2 regions of the Cellulosimicrobium sp. G4 BAM 1002 genome follow, and region 1 is predicted to be linked to the other one. Evidence: riboswitches for the same ligand, from Rfam matches in the RefSeq annotation. Region 1 holds a riboswitch; the other holds the start of a gene.
The links. Region 1 has a riboswitch for FMN ahead of pnuC (nicotinamide riboside transporter PnuC). Riboswitches for the same ligand answer to the same signal wherever they lie in the genome.
Positions count from the first base shown of each region.

Region 2: another riboswitch for FMN. It lies ahead of ribD (bifunctional diaminohydroxyphosphoribosylaminopyrimidine deaminase/5-amino-6-(5-phosphoribosylamino)uracil reductase RibD); the one in region 1 lies ahead of pnuC (nicotinamide riboside transporter PnuC).

Region 1 covers NZ_CP182109.1:4,009,145-4,016,383, forward strand. The annotation lists gene ACMXGY_RS17830 (ECF transporter S component) at 1-440, opposite strand, end outside; gene ACMXGY_RS17835 (energy-coupling factor transporter transmembrane component T) at 524-1,375, opposite strand; gene ACMXGY_RS17840 (ABC transporter ATP-binding protein) at 1,372-3,201, opposite strand; gene ACMXGY_RS17845 (class I SAM-dependent methyltransferase) at 3,405-4,574, shown strand; gene ACMXGY_RS17850 (TetR/AcrR family transcriptional regulator) at 4,638-5,411, shown strand; FMN riboswitch at 5,477-5,600, shown strand; gene pnuC (nicotinamide riboside transporter PnuC) at 5,676-6,386, shown strand; gene ACMXGY_RS17860 (hypothetical protein) at 6,403-7,056, opposite strand; gene ACMXGY_RS17865 (helix-turn-helix domain-containing protein) at 7,106-7,239, shown strand, end outside.
Region 2 covers NZ_CP182109.1:2,336,021-2,343,259, reverse strand. The annotation lists gene ACMXGY_RS10555 (DEAD/DEAH box helicase) at 1-193, shown strand, start outside; gene ACMXGY_RS10550 (PH domain-containing protein) at 304-798, opposite strand; gene hisG (ATP phosphoribosyltransferase) at 874-1,728, opposite strand; gene ACMXGY_RS10540 (phosphoribosyl-ATP diphosphatase) at 1,834-2,097, opposite strand; gene ribH (6,7-dimethyl-8-ribityllumazine synthase) at 2,189-2,656, opposite strand; gene ribA (GTP cyclohydrolase II) at 2,653-3,990, opposite strand; gene ACMXGY_RS10525 (riboflavin synthase) at 4,023-4,673, opposite strand; gene ribD (bifunctional diaminohydroxyphosphoribosylaminopyrimidine deaminase/5-amino-6-(5-phosphoribosylamino)uracil reductase RibD) at 4,673-5,794, opposite strand; FMN riboswitch at 5,956-6,082, opposite strand; gene rpe (ribulose-phosphate 3-epimerase) at 6,328-6,993, opposite strand; gene ACMXGY_RS10510 (N-acetyltransferase family protein) at 7,046-7,239, shown strand, end outside.

The DNA.
Region 1 (7,239 bases):
ACCGGGGTCATCGACGCGGCGTCGAAGGCGACGAACGCGGACCACGTGTACAGCGCGGAGAAGACGAACGTCGCGCCGTAGAAGAGCCACGGCGACCACACGCGGTAGAGCGTGACGAGGAACGCCACCTCGAGCGCCGCCCCGACCATGAGGCACGTGACGATCGACGACGCCCCGAGCGGCGACGCCGAGCTGATGACCCCGGCGACGAGCATGGTCAGGACGGCCGCGCCCGGCCTCCGGACCAGCGCGAGCGCGAGCACGGGGCCGACGATCCAGAGCCCGAGCATCGCGGCGTAGACGACGGGGACCGTGACCGCGAGGGTCGCGGCGACGAAGTTCGCGGGCACGAGGAGCACGCCTGTCGCGGCGCCGATCGCGGCGCACGTCATGAGGTAGCGCGTGGTGAGGGAACGCTGGCGGGTGCCGGTCGACGTCATGAGGGCTCCGGTGTGTGCGGGTCGGTGATCAGGTCGGGTGGGTCGGGTGCTCGCGGCCGTGGCGACCGGGGCGGGACTGCTGGTCAGGGGCTCAGCGCGGGAGCGACGACGAGGGCGATCAGCGCGGCGAGGCCCCACGTCGCGAGCAGGAACGCGGCGTCGCGGGCCCGGAACGGCACGAGGACGCGCTCGGTGCGGGTGGCGTGCGCGCCGAACCCGCGCGCGTCCATCGCGAGGGCCACGCGCTCGCCGTGCCGGATGCCGCCCGCGAGGAGCGGCACGGCGTACCCGGCACGGCGTCGCACCGCGGCGGACGGGCCTCGCCCGTGGTCGACCCCGCGGACGCGGTGCGCGCTGCGGATCACCTCGAGCTCGTGGCCGAACCGCGGCACGAAGCGCAGCGCCGCGAGCGCCGCGTACCCGATGCGGTAGGGCACGCGCAGCTGCTGCACCATCGCCCGCACGACGTCCTGCCCCGTGGCGGACAGGCCGCCGATGAGCACGAGCAGGAGCAGCGCGACCGTGCGCAGGCTCGTCGCGAGGCCCGTCGCGAGCGCGCCGGACCACAGCTCGAACGGCCCGACGGTGGCGACGAGGGTCGTGTCGTCGACCGTGCGCGGGTCGGTGAGCACGCCGAACGACACGGTCATCACCGCGGCGAGGAGCGGCAGGCCGAGCAGCAGCGCGGCGACGACCCGCCGCGGCGGGCGAACCAGGACGAGGATCGCGGTCAGCGCGGCGAGCGCGATCAGCGCGGGCGTGAGCAGGTCGCGCGTCGTGAAGACGAAGACGACGACGGGCAGCGGCCCGAGCGTCGTGACGAGCGGGTCGTAGGTGCGCAGGTCCCACGCCGGCCCGTCGAACCGCCCGCCCCGCTCGGGGAGGGGCCGCCACGCGCCGCGCGCCGTCGTGGGCACGTCCGTCGTCGCGGTCATGCGGTCGCCCCCGCCGTCGCCTGCGTCGTCGAGATGCCGCCCGGCAGGTCCGCGAGCCGCGTCACCGACCGCCACGCGGGGTGGTGCACGAGGGCGCGGGTCGCCTGCGCGAGCGGCGGCGTGCGCAGGCCCGCGCTGCGCAGCACGGCCTCGTCGCCGAGCACGTCGGAGGGTGCGCCGTCGGCCAGGACCCGGCCGCCCGCGAGCGCGACGACGCGCGTCGCGTGCTCCGCGACGAGCTGCATGTCGTGGCTCACGACGAGCACGGTCGTGCCGTCGCGGTGCAGCGCGGTGAGGAGGTCGAGCAGCTCGGCGGCCCGCTCGCGGTCCTGCCCGTAGGTCGGCTCGTCGAGGACGAGCACCTCGGGCCGGCAGATGATCGCCGTGCCCACGGACAGGCGGCGCTTCTGCCCGCCCGAGAGCAGGAACGGGTGCCGGTCCCGCAGGTCGGTGAGCCCGAAGCGCGCGAGCACGTCGTCCACGCGCGCCGCGACCTCGTCCTCCGGGACGCCGCGCAGGCGCAGCCCGAGCGCGAGCTCGTCGTCCACGCGCCCGGTGACCATCTGGTGCTCCGGGTTCTGGAACACGAAACCGACGTGCTGGGCGAGGTCGCGCGGGTCGACGGCGGCCGGGTCCAGACCCGCCACGCGGACCGCCCCGTCGAGCGCGCCGCGCGGCGCGCGCAGCACGCCCGCGGCGAGCTGTGCGAGCGTCGTCTTGCCGGCACCGTTCGTGCCGACGACGGCGACGAGCTCGCCGCGGCCGATCGTCAGCGAGACGTCGTCGAGCACCGTCGTGGCGCGACGCCCTCGGCCGCGCCGGAACGTCAGGTGCTCGACGACGACCGCCGGCTCCCCCGGCTCCGCGAGAGCGGCGGCATCCGACGGGCCCGGGTGCCGGGTGAGCGCCGGCGGCAGGTGCGGCACGGCGTCGAGCGCCTCGCCGAGCTCGACGGGCGTGAGCGGCACGGGGTCGAGCTCCACGCCAGCCTCGCGGAGCCGCAGGGCCGCGAGCGTCGCCGTCGGGAGCCACACGCCCAGCGCGGCGAGGCGTCCCGCCTCCCCGGCGAGCACCGCGCGCGTCGGCCCGTCGAGCACGAGCCGGCCCGCGCCGTCGAGCACGACGACGCGGTCCACGAGCGACACCGCGGCGTCGAGGTCGTGCTCGACGAGGAGGACCGCCCGGTCGCCGGACGCGACGACGTCGCGCAGGACGGCGTAGACCTCCTCGACCCCCGCGGGGTCGAGGTTCGCGGTCGGCTCGTCGAGGACGAGCAGCGGCGACCCGAGCGCGAGCGCGCACGCGATCGCGAGCCGCTGGCGCCCGCCGCCGGAGAGCACGGCGGGGTCGTCGTCCCGACGGTCCCACAGCCCGACGCGGCGCAGCGCGTCCTCGGCGCGCGCGAGCACCTCCGGGACCGGCACGAGCAGGTTCTCGGGACCGAAGCACACCTCGTCGAGGACCGTCCCGGTGACGACCTGGGCGTCGGGGTCCTGGAAGACCATCGCGACGTCGCGCGAGAGCTCGGGCGGGGAGTGGTCCGTGGTCGCGCGCCCTCCCACGTGCACGCTGCCCTCGAGGTCGGCACCGACCACGTGCGGCACGAGCCCGTTCGTCGCGAGCGCGAGGGTCGACTTGCCGCACCCCGACGGGCCGAGCAGCAGCACCGCCTCGCCGGGCCGGACGTCGAGCGCGACGCCGTCGGGCCGGGCCGGGCGCGCGGCCGCGCCCTCGTGCTCGTCGGCCTGGTACCGGACCCGCACGTCTCGCACGGCGAGCAGCGGCGCGCCGGAGGACGCGCCGGGCGCGGGCGTGTCCACGGTCACGCGCCAAGGATAAGGCAAGGCTCACCTCAAACCGACCGCCTGCGCCCGTCGCCGCGGCGGCAACGGCACGCCGCGGGCAGCATCCACGGTCACGGTTTTCAGCCGCTGTGGCCATCGACGCCGTGGCCGTCGAGGTCTACCGTCGAACCACGGGCGCCACTACCTCGCGGCACGCGCCCGGCCAACGTCGAGCGGAGGCGCGCGTGGTCGCCACGGACGAGGACACGCCGTCGGACGACGGCGGGCGTGACCAGGCCGGCACGCCCGCCGTGGACGCGTTCGCCGAGCGGCTCTCCGCCGCGTGGCTGGGCGCGATCGACCTGCTCGCGGTGCACGTCGGTGACCGGCTCGGCTGGTATCGCGCGCTCGCCGGCGCCGGACCGGTCACGTCCACGGGGCTCGCCGAGCGCACCCGCACGCACGAGCGGTACGCCCGCGAGTGGCTCGAGCAGCAGGCGGCCGCAGGAATCCTCGTCGCGGAGGACCCTGGCGCCGGTCCGGCGCTCGTCGCGGACCCGTCGGCGGCGGCCCGCGAGCGCCTCTACGCCCTGCCCGCCGCACACGCGGAGGTGCTCACCGACGCGTCGTCGCTCGCGTACTCCGCCCCGCTCGCACGGTTCGTCGGCGCGATCGGCACGCAGCTCCCGCACCTGCTCGAGGCGTACCGCACGGGCGGCGGGGTGTCGTGGGAGCAGCTCGGCGACGACGCGCGCGAGGCGCAGGCCGACGTCAACCGGCCGTGGTTCGAGCAGCGGCTCGCGCCGGCGCTCGCGGGCGTGCCGTCGGTCCACGACGTGCTGTCCCGGCCGGGGGCCCGGATCGTCGACGTCGGGTGCGGGTTCGGGTGGTCGACGCTCGCCCTCGCGCGCGCCTACCCGGACGCCGTCGTGCACGGCGTCGACGTGGACCGGCCGTCGGTCGCGGCGGCGCGCGTCGCGGCCGAGGAGGCCGGGCTCGCCGACCGCGTGACGTTCCACCTCGCCGACGCGGCCGAGCTCGGGCTCGTCGAGCCCTCGGGACGCCCTTTCGACGCGGCGTTCGCCTTCGAGTGCGTGCACGACCTGCCGCGCCCGGTCGAGGTCCTCGACGCGGTGCGGCGCGCGGTCAGCCCGGACGGTGTGGTCGTGGTGATGGACGAGGCGGTCGCCGAGGAGTTCACCGCCCCCGCCGACGACGTGGACCGCGTCATGTACGGGTACAGCCTGTTCGTGTGCCTGCCCGACGGGCTGTCGTCGCAGCCGTCCGCGGGAACGGGGACGGTCATGCGGCACACGACCCTGCGTCGCTACGCGCTCGAGGCCGGGTTCACCGACGTCGAGGTCCTGCCGGTCGACGACTTCTCGTTCTTCCGGTTCTACCGGCTCGCTCTCTGAGCACACCCGAGCACGCAGCCCGTCCCACGGGCGGGGCCCGGGGGCCGGTGTACCGTCCGGTGCATGACCGACGTCCGCAGCCGCACCCACGCCCAGGCCGTCGACGCAGCGATCGAGCTCTTCACCCGCAAGGGGTACGAGCAGACCACCGTCGAGGAGATCGCCGACGCCGCCCAGGTCAGCCGCGCCACCTTCTTCCGGCGGTTCCGCTCCAAGGAGGACGTGGTCTTCGCCGACCACGAGCTCCTCCTCGACGAGGTGGTCGTCCTCCTCGCGTCGACACGGCCCGTGCCCGACGCCGCGGGGAACCTCGTCCCGGAACCCGGGGTCGACCCGTACCTCGAGGTGTGCCGCGCGGCACGGCTCGTCTTCGACCACCACGTCGGGCAGCGCGAGACGTCCCTCGCGCGGCACCGCCTGCTGCAGGAGGTGCCTGCCCTGCGCGACCGCGAGCTCGTCACCACCCACCGTTACGAGCGCGCGTTCACCGCGTACCTGCGCGACGCACTACCGCCCGACGCGCGCCGCTCGACCGCGTCCATCGCGTTCGCCGCGTCCGTCGTCGCGGTCCACAACGCGCTGCTGCGCCGCTGGCTGCGCAGCCCCGAGCAGGACCTGCGCCCCCAGCTCGAGGAGGCGTTCGCGGACCTCCGTCGCGCCGCCGTCGGGCGGTACGTCGCGCCCGACGGCGACGGCACGTCGGGCGGTCCCGTCGCCTCCGGTGAGCGCCCGGGCCGCGACGGGCGCCGCGTCGTCGTGACGGTCGTCGACGCGGGGTCCGACGCCGACGAGGTCGCGGACGACGTCGCACGAGCCGTCCGCGACGCTCTGGGCTGAGCGGCTCGTCGCACCGCCCGGGAATGCGCGGGTAGCATGCTCCGTTGCAGAACGCAGTACGCACGAACGTGCTCCGGGGTCGGTGCAATTCCGAGCCGGCGGTGACAGTCCGCGACCCGCGCCCTACGCGCGGTTGACCTGGTGGAACTCCAGGACCGACGGTGAAAGTCCGGATGGGAGAAGCACGTGCGGCGCGACGGGTGACCCCGTCGTGCCGTTCTCACGCCCCCGGAGCCGTCGTGCCCGGACGGCGAGGGAACACCGATGGACCTGATCCACGCGCTCTTCGACGCGCAGCTGACGATCGGCGACCAGCACCTGCTGTGGCGCGAGATCGTGGGCAACGGGTTCGGCCTGGCGTCGGCGCTGGGCGGCATGCGGCGCAAGGTGTGGGCGTGGCCGGTCGGCATCGTCGGCAACCTGCTGCTGCTGACGGTGTTCCTGGGCGCGGTCTTCGCGACCCCCAACCCCGTGAACCTCCTCGGCCAGGCCGGCCGTCAGGTCATGTTCGTCATCGTGTCCGTCTACGGGTGGGTGCAGTGGCGCCGCACGCAGCAGCGGCTGGGTGGCGCGGACGCGGACAGCCACGGCGTGAGCGTCGTGCCGCAGTGGGCGACGGCGCGCCAGCGGATCGCCCTCGTGCTCGCCCTCCTCGTCGGCACGGCCGTGCTCACGCCCGTCTTCCGCGCGATGGGCTCGTTCGAGCCCGTGTGGGCCGACGCGTGGATCTTCATGGGCTCGCTCCTCGCCACGTACGGCATGGCGAAGGGCTGGGTCGAGTTCTGGCTGATCTGGGTCGCTGTGGACATCGTCGGCGTGCCGCTGCTCGTCTCCGCCGGGTACTACGCGTCCGCGTTCATGTACGTGTTCTACGGCGCGTTCACGCTCGTCGGGTTCTTCGTGTGGTGGCGCATCAAGCGCCAGGCCACCGCCGAGGCTGTCGCGGCGTCGGCGGGCGCGCCCGCCTCCGGCTGAGCGTGGGGTCGCGGCCTCAGTCGTCGAAGAGCATGCGGGCGGACGGCTCGACCCGGCTCGCGCCGAGCGTGCTGTCCGCGCACACCGCCTCGACGAGCGCGTCGCTCCCGCCGACGTAGGTGGCCGACGCGTCGATCTCTGTCCCGACGAACCAGGACCGGTCCTGCGGCCACCAGAGGTTCGGCGGCTGCTCCTGGTGCCGGAACGCCCCGGCGTCGGTGAGGGTCCCCGTCCACAGGTGGTACTCGCGGTGCGGGAGCAGGAGCATCGGCGCGGCGGGGCGCTCGACGAGGGTCGGGATGAGCTGCTCCCATGCTTCGGCGAGCGCCTGCTCGACCTCCGCGTCGCTCGGGCGCGGCTCGTCCGGGGACCACGAGAAGAACGGCGAGACGCCCGACGTCGCGCGCGGGTCGCTGCCGTGGTCGTACAGGAACGCGTGCCCCGTCCACACCGCGAGGTGCACGGGCTGGTCGCCCGTGAACGGCGCGAGCACGGCGGCGAGGGCGTCGGTCTGCGCGGCAAGGGTGACGTCGTCGTCCGGCTCGGGGTGCTCCACGCACGCGTATGCCCCATACCCGCGCGGCACCGTGCCGTCGACGGTCGGGCCGAAGTCCCCGAGCCGCTCCTCGATCCACGCGCCGGCCGAGCCGTCGTCGTCCCAGTCCACCATGCGCCGACCCTACGCCCGGCCTGTCCGCGCCCCGTCCTACGATGAGCGGGTGAGCTTCCTCTACGAGGAGCGCGCCGGAGCCTCCCCCCTCGTCGACGTCGTGTGGGCCACCGTGGACCTCACCGACGGGACCTACGTCGCGTCCGCGGACGCGCGGTGGGACCTCGTCTTCACGGCACAGGG
Region 2 (7,239 bases), 1.7 Mb from region 1:
GACCATGGACCGCATCTCCCGGGCACGAGTCGCCGGGAAGGCCCTGCGGATCCGTCTCGACGAGGGCGCGCCCGCGGCCCGCGGCCCGCGTGCCGCGCACGGCCCGTCCGGCCGCCGCGACGAGCGTCGCGAGCGTCCTGACCGCTCGGACGACCGGGGCGAGCGCAAGCCGCGCCACCGCACGGCGTACTGACCGCCCTCTGACGGACCGTTCGTCCGCCGAGACGTGAGAAGCGGCCCCTGGATCGGATGATCCGGGGGCCGCTTCTCACGTCTCGGCGTCCATGTCGACGTCGGGCGGACTCACCGCGGCGGCTCCTCCCGGGCCTCGCCGTGCGCCTGGACGAGCGCCGCGAGCCGCCGCGCCTCGGTGTCCCCACGGGCGCCGTCGGCCCGCTGGATGCCCATCACGGCGATCGTGGACCCGTCCGCAAGGTCGAGCCGCACCCACGCGTCCCCGCTGCCGAACCGCACGGACACGATCTGCGCCCACTCGAGCTCGCGCGTGTAGATGACGTTGCGCACCCGCAGGCCGGTGCGCGACGGCACGGCGTGGACGCCGCCGAGGCGCCACAGCAACCAGGTCGCGAACAGGGCGAACGCCGCCAGGGAGAGCCGGTTCACCCACGCCGTGCCCAGAGGCCCCGTCGCGAGCACGCCCACGACGACGCACCCGCCGACGACCACGACGCCCGTCGCCCACGCGGACACCAGGCCGAAACGCGGCCGGAACGGGCGGTACGGGTCGTCGACGCGCTCGCCGGGCAGGCCGGGGTCGGGGAACGTCTCACCGCTCATGGCGCCACCGTCTCACAACGGCTCGACCCTCACAGGCGCTCGACCGCGAGACGGGCCGAAGGGACGGACCGGGCGTCAGAGCCGCGACGCGTGGATCCTCGTGACGAGGATGGCGCGCGCCCCCACGTCGTACAGCGCGTCCATGACCTGGTTCGTCTGGTCGCGGCGCACCATCGCGCGCACGGCCGCCCAGTCCCGGTCGTGCAGCGGCGACACCGTGGGCGACTCGAGCCCCGGCGTGATCGCGACCGCCTGCTCGACGAGAGACACCGGGACGTCGTAGTCCATGAGGACGTACTGGCGTGCGGTGAGCACGCCCTGCAGGCGCCGGCTCAGCACCTCCACGCCCGCCGGGACGTCCGCCTCCGCGACCGCGCGCGGACGGATGAGCACCGCCTCCGACACGAGGATCGGGTCGCCGAACACCTCCAGGCCCGCACCGCGCAGCGTCGTGCCCGTCGACACGACGTCCGCGACGACGTCCGCCACCCCGAGCTGCACGGCCGACTCGACCGCGCCGTCGAGGTGCACGACCGTCGCCTCCACGCCGTGCGAGCGCAGGTGGCCCTCGACGAGCACCTCGTACGACGTCGCGACCCGCAGCCCCTGCACCTGCTCGAGGGACGTGACCGCACCGGCCGGGGCCGCGTACCGGAACGTCGACCCGCCGAAGCCGAGCTGCATGTGCTCCACGGCGTCCGCCCCCGAGTCCAGGAGCAGGTCACGGCCGGTGATCCCGACGTCGACCGTGCCCGAGCCGACGTACACCGCGATGTCACGCGGACGCAGGAAGAAGAACTCGACGTCGTTGTCCGGGTCCGCGAGCACGAGCTCGCGCGAGTCACGGCGCTGGCGGTACCCCGCCTCGCGCAGCATCTCGACGGCGGGCTCGGACAGGGACCCCTTGTTGGGGACGGCGATACGCAGCATGGCAGGACCTTCGTTTCAGGGAGACGGCAGCAGGAGGACGGGCAGGGACGAGCACGGGGCGAGCGGCGCTCGCGGACGGGAGCGAGGGCTCACCGGCGCGGCCGCTCACAGATGCTCGTACACGTCCTGCAGGCTCAGACCCTTCGCCAGCATGAGGACCTGCAGGTGGTAGAGGAGCTGGGAGATCTCCTCCGCCGTCTTCACGTCGCCCTCGTACTCGGCGGCCATCCAGACCTCGGCGGCCTCCTCGACCACCTTCTTCCCGATCGCGTGCACCCCGGCGTCCAGCTCCGCGACCGTGCCGGAACCGGCAGGTCGCGTCGTGGCCTTCTCGGAGAGCTCCGCGAACAGGGACTCGAACGTCTTCACGCGCCCCAGGGTATCCGGCCGTCGCCGGCGACCGGGGACGGGTCCGCCCAGCGGGCACCCGTCCGCCGGCGCCGACCGCCGTCGAGCACCGCTACAGGTTCCGCAGCGCCACCACGGTCGCCACCGCTGCCTCGGCCGCCTCCGCACCCTTGTCCTCGCGCGACCCCTCCAGGCCCGCACGGTCCAGCGCCTGCTGCTCGTCGTCGCACGTGAGCAGCCCGAACCCCACCGGCACGCCCGTCCGCACGCTCACCTCCGTCAGTCCCGACGTCGCCGCCTGGCACACGTACTCGAAGTGCGGCGTCCCACCACGGATCACGACACCCAGCGCCACCACCGCGTCCGCGCCGTGCTCCACCGCACGCGCCGCCGCCACCGGCAGCTCGAACGACCCCGGCACGCGGACCTCCGTCACGTGCGACACGTTCGCCGCGGCCAACGCCCGCCGCGCCCCCGCCAGCAACCCGTCCATGACCTGCGTGTGCCAGCTCGCCGCGACCACGACCACCCGCAGCCCCGAACCGTCCACGCTGATCGTCGGCGCTCCTGCCCCGCTCATCCCTGGTCCTCCTTCGCCTCGATGCCCGCGTCGACCCCGTCCGGGGCCTCCACCGTGTCCAGCAGGTGACCCATCGCCACCTTCTTCGTCACCAGGTACGCCCGGTTGTGCTCACCGTGGCCCACCTCGATCCGCTCCGTCCCCACCACGTCGATGCCCGACGCCACCAGACCCGTCACCTTCGCCGGGTTGTTCGTCAGCAGCCGCACCCGCGACAGCCCCAGGTCCTCCAGGATCGCCGCAGCAGCCCCGTACTCCCGCCGGTCCACCGGCCACCCCAGCTCCAGGTTCGCCTGCACCGTGTCCAGACCCGCGTCCTGCAGCTCGTACGCCCCGATCTTCGCCAGCAGCCCGATGCCCCGACCCTCGTGCCCCCGCAGGTACACCACCGCACCGCCCTCCGCCGCGACCCGCTCCATCGCCGCCTGCAGCTGCGGACCGCAGTCGCACCGCAACGACCCGAACGCGTCACCCGTCAAGCACTCCGAGTGCACCCGCACCACGGGGACACGACCCGCCCCGACGGCGCTCGCGGCCGGAGGTACCAGAGCCACGTGCTCCGCACCCGTCCGCAGGTCCCGGTACCCGATCACGCGGAACCGGCCGTGCGCCGTCGGGAGGTCCGCCTCCGCCGTGCGGTGCACCCGCCGCGCCAGCTGCTCACGGTCCGGCACGCCGTCCCCCGTAGCGGTCGGCGCCGGGTCGTGCTCCAGCCGCCACGCCACCAGGTCCGCGATCGTCAGGAGCACGAGCCCGTCCCGCTCCGCGAGAGCCGCCGCGTCCTCCAGCCGCATCATCGTCCCGTCGTCGTGCACGAGCTCCGCGATCCCCCCGACCTCCCCCATGCCCGCCAGACGCACCAGGTCCACCGCAGCCTCCGTGTGCCCCGCACGGTGCAGCACGCCTCCCGGCACCGCCCGCAACGGCAGCACGTGCCCCGGCCGGATCAGGTCCACCGGACCCGACGCCGGGTCGGCCAGCACCCGCAACGTCCTCGCCCGGTCCTCCGCCGAGATCCCCGTCGTCACCCCCGTCGCCGCGTCCACCGTCACCGTGTACGCCGTGCGCCGCGGGTCCTGGCTGTGCGGCACCATCAACGGCAGCTCCAGAGCGTCCGCCCGAGCCGACGGCATCGGCGCGCACAGGTACCCCGACGAGTGCCGGATCGTCCACGCCACCCACTCCGCCGACACCCCCTGCGCCGCGAACACCACGTCCGCCTCGTTCTCCCGGTCCGGGGAGTCCGCCACCAGCACCGGACGCCCCGCCCGGATCTCCACCAGCGCATCCTCGACCGACCCCAGCCGCACCCCCGCCGACCCGCCCCCGGTCAGCGCGGCGCTCGCAGCCGGCACGTCCTCCCGCGTCACGACGCGCTCCCGACCGTGCCGCCGGCCCGGAGCAGCCGCTCGACGTACTTCGCCAGCACGTCGACCTCCAGGTTCACGCGGTCCCCGGGGACGAGGCCGCCGAGGATCGTCGCCTCGAGCGTCGTCGGGATGAGCGAGACGCCGAACGACCCGGCGTCCACGTGCGTCACCGTGAGTGAGACCCCGCTCACCGCGATCGAACCCTTCTCCGCGACGTAGCGCGTGAGCCCGGCCGGTGCCGAGAACACGAGGTCGTCCCAGCGCTCACCAGGAGCCCGGCTCACGAGCGTCCCGACGCCGTCGACGTGACCCTGCACGACGTGCCCGCCCAGCCGCGCGTCCGCCCGCACCGCCCGCTCGAGATTCACCGGAGAACCGGCGACCAGGTCCCCCAGCGACGTACGACGCAACGACTCCGGCATGACGTCCGCCGTGAAGGACCCGTCCCCGCCCAGGCTCGTCACCGTGAGGCACACGCCGTTCACCGCGATCGAGTCCCCGAGCCCCGCGTCCGACGTGACCAGCAGGCCCTCGATCGTGAGGACGGCGTCCCCACCGGCACCGGCCGCCGCCCCGACGTCCGTCGTACCTCCCGGGTACGCGATCTCCCGAACCTTCCCGATCTCCTCGACGATCCCCGTGAACATCAGCTTCCCTTCCTCGACACCATCAGCACGTCGTCACCGACACGCCTCACCTCGACCGTGCGGAACCGGTGGGCCTCCGCGATCGACGACACCCCCAGCCCACCGACCATGCGACGCCCGTCGCCCAGCAGCACCGGCGCGACGTACGAGTGCAGCTCGTCGACCGCCCCGGCCGCGAGGAACGCCGTCGCGAGCGTCGGGCCGCCCTCCACGAGCACGTGGCGCACCTCGCGCTCCGCGAGCCGCGCGAGCACCTCCCCGACGTCTCGCGTCACGAGATGGACCAGCTCGCCGCCCTCGCCGCGCACCCGCGCCGCCGGCGGTATCCCCCGCCGCCCGACGACGACCCGCAGCGGCTGGTGCGCGGCCAGAACCTCGAAAGAGCCGCCCTCGGCGCTCGCGGCGCCGGCGTGCACGCGCGCGGTGAGCGCGGGGTCGTCGGTGAGGAGGGTCCCCGTGCCCACGAGGATGGCGTCCACGTCAGCACGCACCCGGTGGGCGTGCTCCCGGGCCGCCCGTCCGGTGATCCACCGGCTCGTCCCGTCCTGGGCCGCGACGTACCCGTCGAGCGTCGTCGCGGTCTTGAGCGTGACGTACGGGGTCCCGCGGCGCACCGACGTGAGCCACACTCGCAGCAGCTCCTCGCCCTCCGCCGTACGCAGGCCCCTCACCACCCGCACGCCGGCGCCCTGGAGGCGCCGCGCACCGCCGATCGCGAGCGGATTCGGGTCCGCGACGGCGTAGACCACCTCCGCGACGCCCGCCGCGACGAGCGCGTCGGCGCACGGACCGGTACGCCCGGTGTGCGCGCACGGCTCGAGCGTGACGACGGCGGTCGCGCCCCGCACGTCGACCTCACGCTCCCGGGCGTCGGTCAGGGCGGCTGCTTCCGCGTGCGGCGTCCCCGCGCCGCGGTGGTAGCCCTCGGCGAGGACCCGTCGCGGGTGCGCGTCCACGGAGTCCTGCGCTGCGCCGTCGGGCGCCGGGCCTCCACCGGGCGACGGGGCGAGGAGGACGCAGCCGACGCGCGGGTTGGGGCCGTACGCCGGCCCCCGCGCCGCGAGCTCGAGCGCGCGCGCCATGGCCGCGTCGATCGTCAAGGTTCGTGGGTGCTCGTCCATCGTCCTCCTCCCGGGCACTTGCGCTCCGGGGTGAGGGCGGGCGGCGGGTCGGGTGGCCTGGGCGGCCCGACGTCGTCGCTCACCACGGCGAGGCCGTCACCGTCGCGGACGGGTGCCCCGGCGGGTCGCCGACGCACCACGCGCTCTGGCGTGGCCTTGCCGCACGTGCTTCCTCCCATCCGGACTTTCACCGTCGGTCCTGGAGTTCCACCAGGTCAACCGCGCGTAGGGCGCGGGTCGCGGACTGTCACCGCCGGCTCGGAATTGCACCGACCCCGGAGCACGTTCGTGCGTACTGCTTCACCGAGCATGCTACTCGTGCGACCTCGTGCTCGAGCTCGTCCAGCACTTGGGCGAACGTGAACCGGCTCCCCTGCCCCCTGTGGTCTGGGCGGATGGGGTGAGCGGCCCTTGTGGCCGGTGGGGAATCGAGTGTGCGCTTGGCACACTATTTTACGAGGGACATGTCATGGCACGGTGCGCGATCACGTCGGGACGGTCCTCGCCCGGCCGTGGACAGCCGGTGCGGCGGGTCAGTGTGCGTGCGCGGCGTCCGCGAGCTCTCTCAGAGCCTGGATCTCCCCCGGGACGTTCTCCGCCCCGTACACCGCCGAGCCCGCCACGAAGACGTTCGCCCCGGCGTCCGCCGCGCGCTCGATCGTCGAGCGCGACACTCCCCCATCGACCTGGATCCACACGTCGAGCCCCGACTCGCTGACCGCCTCGCGGGCCCTGCGGATCTTGGGCAGCGTCCCCTCGATGAACGACTGGCCCCCGAACCCGGGCTCCACGGTCATGACGAGGATCATGTCGACCTCCGTCAGGAGGTCCAGGAAGGGCTCCACAGGCGTCGCAGGACGCAGCGCGACCCCCGCGCGCGCCCCGAGCCGCCGCAGCTCGCGTGCGAGCCGTACAGGAGCACCAGCGGCCTCGGCGTGGAAGGTGACGGACGCCGCGCCGGCCTCCGCGTACGCGGGCGCCCAGCGGTCGGGGTCGTCGATCATGAGGTGCGCGTCGATCGGGACGGGCGACACCTGGGCGAGCCGCTCGAAGACCGGCAGCCCGAGCGTGAGGTTCGGCACGAAGTGGTTGTCCATGACGTCGACGTGCGCGTAGTCCGCCGTCGAGATCGCGTTCAGGTCGCGCTCGAGGTTCGCGAAGTCGGCGGACAGGATGCTCGGGGCGATGAGGGCTGCCATGGGCCCAGCCTAGGGCGCACACACCGCTGACCTGCCCTCGTATGCTCCTCCCGTGAGCACTCCCCCCTCCCCCGACGCACGCGTGCCGACGTCCACCAGCCCCGGCCGCACGAGCACCTGGGTACGCCCCGCGACGTACGCCGATCTCGGCCGCGTCGCCGAGATCGCCGCGCACTTCGTCCGCGAGACGTGCGTGACGTTCGAGGAGGACGTCTGGGACCTTCCCACCTGGCAGCGCAAGCTCGA